DNA from 2 places in the Mycobacterium sp. SMC-11 genome. Region 2 is predicted to be linked to the other one. Evidence: predicted binding sites of a transcription regulator. Region 2 holds the regulator's gene; the other holds the start of a gene.
What was found. The regulator LexA, encoded in region 2, represses DNA repair genes until DNA is damaged. The targets are predictions, from matches to a motif close to CGAACANNTGTTCG.

Region 1: ACKY0X_RS16395 (DUF222 domain-containing protein) is a predicted target of LexA. The motif match lies at 1,154-1,167, and genes of this name have one in related genera.

What each region holds. Positions count from the first base shown of each region.
Region 1 covers NZ_CP176430.1:3,457,480-3,460,880, forward strand. Annotated here, with positions in the region: gene ACKY0X_RS16385 (biotin--[acetyl-CoA-carboxylase] ligase) at 1-5, opposite strand, end outside; gene ACKY0X_RS16390 (alpha/beta hydrolase) at 93-1,052, shown strand; gene ACKY0X_RS16395 (DUF222 domain-containing protein) at 1,262-1,468, shown strand; gene ACKY0X_RS16400 (acyl-CoA carboxylase subunit beta) at 1,517-3,169, shown strand; gene ACKY0X_RS16405 (acyl-CoA carboxylase subunit epsilon) at 3,187-3,401, shown strand, end outside.
Region 2 covers NZ_CP176430.1:2,850,525-2,853,925, reverse strand. Annotated here, with positions in the region: gene ACKY0X_RS13420 (LGFP repeat-containing protein) at 1-349, shown strand, start outside; gene ACKY0X_RS13415 (nuclear transport factor 2 family protein) at 350-802, opposite strand; gene lexA (transcriptional repressor LexA) at 805-1,491, opposite strand; gene ACKY0X_RS13405 (LysM peptidoglycan-binding domain-containing protein) at 1,705-2,205, shown strand; gene nrdR (transcriptional regulator NrdR) at 2,351-2,815, shown strand; gene ACKY0X_RS13395 (peroxynitrite isomerase) at 2,851-3,336, shown strand; gene ACKY0X_RS13390 (proteasome assembly chaperone family protein) at 3,345-3,401, opposite strand, start outside.

The sequences.
Region 1 (3,401 bases), 610 kb from region 2:
CTCATTTCGTCAGCTTACTCACCAGCGCTGCAGCCACACCGGTTGAAACGCCCGACGCACGGGTAACCGAATGGATGGAGGAGGTGATCGACATGGTCACCGGGGGATTGTTGACGAGGCGAATTCACCGCCGCCACAGCGCACAATCGGTCGCTGTGTCGTTGGCCAGTCGATTCGTCGTCAAGAACCTGGTGCGCGCGTGGGCAGTTCGGCCGGACTTAGCGTGGCCGCTCGCATCGGTCGATCGACTGGCCGGTTTGGTGCCGCACCGGCAGGCAGCGCGCGTCGAGCGATTTCGCCTGGGTTACTGTGTCGCCGAACAGGTTCAGGCAGCCGGCGCCTCGAGGCAGCGGGCCATCCTCTATCTACATGGCGGGGCGTTTTTGACCTGCGGGCTCAACACGCATCGTTCACTGGTAACTCGATTGTCCCGAGCGGCCGATGCCAGCGTTCTCAACATCGATTACCGGATGTTGCCCGCACATCGGATCGCTGATGCCGTCGACGACGGCCTGAGCGGGCTGCGCTGGCTGCTTCGCCGTGGCTACGACCCGGACCAGATCGTGATCGCCGGTGATTCCGCGGGCGGATACCTGGCCTTCATGACCGCCCTGGCGGCCGCGCAGTCCGATCTAGTGAAACCTGCTGGTATAGCGACGGTTTCACCATTCACCGATGCAGATCCCACCGCAAAGCTTCAGCACCGCAACGCCCGGCGTTGTGCGATGTTCCCGTGCGAGGCGCTGATGGCTTTCACCCGATACCTGCTTCGCGCCCGCGCCGCGTCGCCGATGGATGCCGACCTGTCGTTGCTGCCGCCGGTCGCCATCCACGCAAGCACCGACGAGCTGCTGTTGCCCGACGCCGAAGCCATGGCGCAGCGGCTGGACACGGCCGGTGTGCGTTGCGATCTGCATTTGTGGGAGGGCCAGGTTCACGACTTCCCGTTGGCGGCCGATGTACTGCCCGAGGGGCGACGGGCGATCCGCTACCTCGGCGATTTCGTCAAGGAAGTCACCGAACCGCCCGAGCCCGGCACCGCAGCCGCCTGATCCGGCGCCTGAATGAGGCTGCGTCACTGCATTCACTTGCGTCACAGCCGTTTTGGCTGTGGATACTTTCTGCGACCTGTCGGACCCCGGAGCTACTCTTTAGTACATGCGTTCGAACAATCGCGACGAGGTCGTCCAAGTCTTCGACGCAACGACTACCTGCACCCCGACGGCAACTACAGCGACGACCAGCGCGCCAACATCGTGGTGTGGCGCTGGGTAACCAGGACCGTGACGGTATGACCCCCATCAAAGGATTCCTGGGTCCGCAAGCCCGCGCCACGTGGGACGCGGTGTTGGCCCACTGGGCCGCACCCGGAATGTGCAACCCGAATGACCCCGCCCCCTGTGTGAAGGGCACGCCCTCACAGGCGGCGATCGACACCGACGGCCCAGACGGCGACGACGTTCCTTAACCGGTCCGGTCGGGCGATCCGATGGCCCGCACTTTAAGATCATTTCTTATGACCAGTGTTACTGAGCACTCCGGTGAGGCCCACGTAGAGGCGCAAGCCGAGCATGTCGTCGACATCCACACCACTGCGGGCAAGCTCGCCGACCTCAAGCGTCGGACCGAGGAGACCCTGCACCCGGTCGGTGAGGCCGCGGTCGAGAAGGTGCATGCCAAGGGCAAGCTGACCGCTCGGGAACGGGTCTACGCCCTGCTTGACGAGGGCTCTTTCGTCGAGCTCGACGCGCTGGCCAAGCACCGCAGCACCAACTTCGGCCTGGCCGACAAGCGTCCGCTCGGCGACGGTGTGGTGACCGGCTACGGCACCATCGACGGCCGCGAGGTCTGCATCTTCAGCCAGGACGCCACCGTGTTCGGCGGCAGCCTCGGCGAGGTCTACGGCGAGAAGATCGTCAAGGTCCAAGAGCTGGCCATGAAGACCGGCCGGCCGCTGATCGGGATCAACGACGGCGCTGGTGCCCGCATCCAAGAGGGTGTGGTCTCGCTGGGCCTGTACAGCAAGATCTTCCACAACAACATCCTGGCCTCGGGCGTGATCCCGCAGATCTCGCTGATCATGGGCGCGGCGGCCGGCGGCCACGTGTACTCCCCCGCCCTGACCGACTTCATCGTGATGGTCGACCAGACCTCCCAGATGTTCATCACCGGCCCCGACGTGATCAAGACCGTCACCGGCGAGGAGGTCACTCAGGAGGAGCTCGGCGGGGCACACACCCACATGGGTAAGTCCGGCACCGCGCACTACGTCGCCTCCGGCGAGCAGGACGCGCTGGACTACGTCCGCGACCTGCTGAGCTACCTGCCGCCGAACAACTACGCCGACCCGCCGCACTTCCCGGTGCCGGCCGCCGAGGGCGCCATCGAGGACAACCTCACCGCAGAGGACCTCGAGCTCGACACGCTGATCCCGGACTCGCCGAACCAGCCGTACGACATGCACGAGGTCATCACCCGGATCCTCGACGACGACGAGTTCCTGGAAGTCCAGGCCGGTTACGCGCAGAACATCATCGTCGGCTTCGGTCGCGTGGAGGGCCGCACCGTCGGCATCGTGGCCAACCAGCCGACCCAGTTCGCCGGCTGCCTGGACATCAACGCCTCGGAGAAGGCCGCCCGGTTCATCCGGACCTGTGACTGCTTCAACATCCCGATCGTGCTGCTGGTCGACGTACCCGGCTTCTTGCCCGGTACCGAGCAGGAATACAACGGCATCATCCGGCGCGGCGCCAAGCTGCTCTACGCCTACGGTGAGGCCACCGTCGCCAAGATCACCGTCATCACCCGCAAGGCCTACGGCGGCGCGTACTGCGTCATGGGGTCCAAGGAGATGGGCGCTGACGTCAACGTGGCCTGGCCGACGGCCCAGATCGCGGTGATGGGCGCCTCCGGCGCGGTCGGGTTCGTCTACCGCCAGCAGCTCAACGAGGCCTCGAAGAACGGCGACGACGTCGACGCGCTGCGCCTGCAGCTCCAGCAGGAGTACGAGGACACGCTGGTGAACCCCTACGTCGCCGCGGAGCGGGGCTACGTCGACGCGGTGATCCCGCCGTCGCACACCCGCGGCTACATCGCCACGTCGCTGCGACTGCTGGAACGCAAGATCGTCCAGCCGCTGCCCAAGAAGCACGGAAACATTCCCCTGTGAGCGGCACGAGCGAGCTTGTGAGCGAAGAGAACGAAGCGACCACCGCGGTCGAGGAGACTCCTGTGGCGGCCGAGCCACTCATCAAGGTGTTGCGGGGCAACCCCACCGACGCCGAGATCGCGGCGTTGGTCGCGGTGCTCGGCACGGCGGGCGGCGGCAGCGCCGAATCCGGCACGCGGGACCGCAATCTGTGGGGCCACCCGGTCGACAAGCTGCGGCTTCCGCTGTTCAG
Region 2 (3,401 bases):
AGATTTCGGCACCGGTCGGCATGCCGTGGGGCACGGCGGTGGCGGGGCGGACCCACGGGGGTTCGGCGCTGTCGCAGAGCCCCGTAGGTTCGGCGGTGGCACGGACACCCGCACCTTCGGCGGTGGTGGCGAACCGCGCAACTTCGGTATCGACGAATCGGTACACCCGGTGATGCACCTGCCGCTGGACGACCCGTATCAGCAGCCGAACGGCTACCCGATCAAGGCGAACATCGGCTCGGGGCTCTACTACACCCCGCAGAACGCGCTGTATGACGACACCCTCGCCGAGATCTGGTTCGCCACCGAGGATGCCGCGCGGCTCAACGGCTTCACCAGGGCCGGCTGATCACCGCAGCGGCAGCGGCAGGTCGCGTTCGCGCTGCGGGCGCGGGCCGAAGAGGCGCCGCTGCGCCGCGGTGATCGGGATGTCGTTGATGCTGGATTCGCGGCGGCTCATTCGGCCGTCGGCGGCGAACTCCCACAGCTCGTTGCCGTAGCTGCGCCACCACTGGCCGTCGGCGTCGCAGCATTCGTACTGATAGCGCACCGCGATCCGGTTGTCCTGGTAGCACCACAGCTCTTTGCGTAGTGCGTAGTCACGTTCGGCGGCCCACTTGCGCCGCAAAAATGCTTCGATCTCCGCGCGCCCGGTGAGGAACTCGTCCCGGTTGCGCCACACCGAGTCTTCTGTGTAGGCCAGCACCACACGTGCGGGATCCCGGGTGTTCCAGGCGTCCTCGGCGGCTTGGACCTTCTGTCGCGCCGACTCCGCATCGAACGGTGGGCACGGCGCGAACATGATCAGACCTTGCGGATGACGGTGACGACTTTGCCCAGCACCACCGCATCGTTGCCGGGTATGGGATCGAAAATGGGGTTGTGCGGCATCAGCCAGACCTGACCGCCGGTGCGTTTGAACGTCTTGACGGTTGCCTCGCCATCGATCATTGCGGCCACGATGTCGCCGTTGTCGGCGACGTTCTGCTGGCGCACCACAACCCAGTCGCCGTCGCAGATCGCGGCGTCCACCATCGATTCGCCGACCACCTTGAGCAAGAACAGCTCACCTTCACCGACCAGCTCGCGGGGGAGCGGGAAGACATCCTCGACGGCTTCCTCGGCCAGGATCGGCCCGCCGGCCGCGATCCGGCCCAGAACTGGAATGAAAGCGGGCTCGGGCAGCGCATCCGAACCGGCGAACTCGGTGCGTTGCGCGGCCTCGACGGCGCCGGTGATGTCGTCCTGGCCGCGGACGTCGACCGCGCGGGGCCGGTTGGGGTCACGGCGCAGATAGCCCTTGCGTTCGAGCGTGCGCAGCTGATGAGCAACCGAGGAGGTCGAGGTCAGCCCGACGGCATCGCCGATCTCGCGGATGCTCGGCGGGTAACCCCGCTCGTTCACCGAAGCGCGGATGACGTTCAGGATCGTGCGCTGCCGCGCGGTCAGCGCTGAGTCCGGGCCCGCCGGGTTACTGCTGCTGTCACTCATGGGGGCGAATCTAGTCGCATAGCTGCGATTAATCAAACATGTGTTCGAGGTGTGTCGCGCGGGCGTTCGAAAGCGTCGACGACTTGTCGGACCCCTTCGCTAATGTTTTCGACAACGATTCGATCACGTGTTCGGACATCGAACATACAATCGATTAGTATTCGAACAGTCGAGCGAACAGGGTCGCCGACGCCGAGTGAGGGAGAACCGCACATGATGCTCATCGAGACGATCGCCCCGACGTTCGAGCAGACCCGCAACGAGCGGGCCCAGCTGCATCGCGGTCCTCGGACCTCGGGCCGCGCATACCCGATCCGCACCCAGCCGGCGCGGCTGGTCCGGCCGCGGCCCGGCGGCGCCCCGCTACGGCACCGCGGTTCCGGGGTGCTGATGTCCCGTGCGCCGCACCGGCCGCAGCCCGTCAAGGCCATCACCCCGGCGACCACCGTCGTGCTGGCTCTGGTCGCCGCCGGTATCACTGTGTGGCTCGGGCTGATCGCCCAGTTCGGCGCGGCAGCAGCCGGCGGTGCCTCCGCGGTGCCCGACCAGCTCGGCGTGGTGCGCGTCCAGAGCGGCGAGAGCCTGGCGCACCTGGCGGCCCGCGTCGCACCGGACGCGCCGGCCGGACAGGTCATCGAGCGCATCCGCGAGCTCAACAGCCTGGAGTCGGTGGCCCTGGACGCCGGCCAGACGCTGATCGCTCCGCTGGGCTGAGGTCGCCGTGTCGCTTCGGTCGCCGCTCGCGGCGACTGCGCAGCGCCGCCGGGAACCCGCGCAGGTACGCTCGCAGTTGTCCCAATGGCCCACGGTGCCCCAGCTGTCTGAGGGTGCGGGTTCCCGGCACGGCGAAGGAGCGGCAATGCACTGCCCGTTTTGTCGCCATCCAGACTCCCGGGTGGTGGATTCCCGCGAAGCCGATGAAGGCCAGGCCATTCGGCGCCGTCGGTCCTGTCCGGAATGCGGTCGCCGATTCTCCACGGTGGAAACCGCGGTGTTGGCCGTGGTCAAACGCAGTGGCGTCACCGAGCCGTTCAGCCGGGAGAAGGTCATGCGCGGCGTGCGCCGGGCCTGCCAGGGCCGCCAGGTCGATGACGATGCGCTGAATCTGCTGGCTCAGCAGGTGGAAGACGCTGTGCGAGCGGCAGGTTCGCCGGAGATTCCCAGCCACGAGGTGGGCCTGGCAATCCTGGGTCCGCTGCGTGAACTCGACGAAGTCGCCTACCTGCGATTCGCCTCGGTGTACCGATCCTTTTCCTCGGCCGCCGACTTCGAGCGGGAGATCGAGGCCCTGCGCGAACACCGCGAGATGCCCAGCACCAGTTGAGCCGTGCGGGCGTCACCGCGCACTACGCTGGCGCCATGGCACCCGAGTTGCATCCGAACCTTGTGGAGTTGGCCCCGCTGTTGGGCACCTGGTCGGGCCAGGGATCCGGGGTGTATCCCACGATCGCGTCATTCGACTACCTCGAAGAGGTGGTGTTCTCACACGTCGGCAAGCCGTTCCTGGTGTACAGCCAGAAGACCAAGTCGCCCGCCGATGGCCTGCCCCTGCATGCCGAGACCGGCTACCTGCGGGTGCCGCAACCCGGTCAGATCGAGTGGGTGCTGGCGCATCCCAGCGGTATCACCGAGATCGAGGTAGGCAGCTACACGGTCACAGCCAACGGCGTGGACCTACAGATGTCCGCGCCGACGATCGGGCTGGCGCCGACGGCCAAAGAAGTGACCGTCCTGGGCCGCCACTATCGCCTCGACGGCGATGAGTTGTCGTACACGCTGGACATGGGCGCAGTCGGCCAGCCCGCGCAGAACCACCTCACCGCCACGCTTCGTCGGACCGAGTAGCCCGGACCTCAGTCGTCGCCGTCGAGGTTCTTCTTCGCCTCCTGCGCCAGGAAACGCTCGAACTC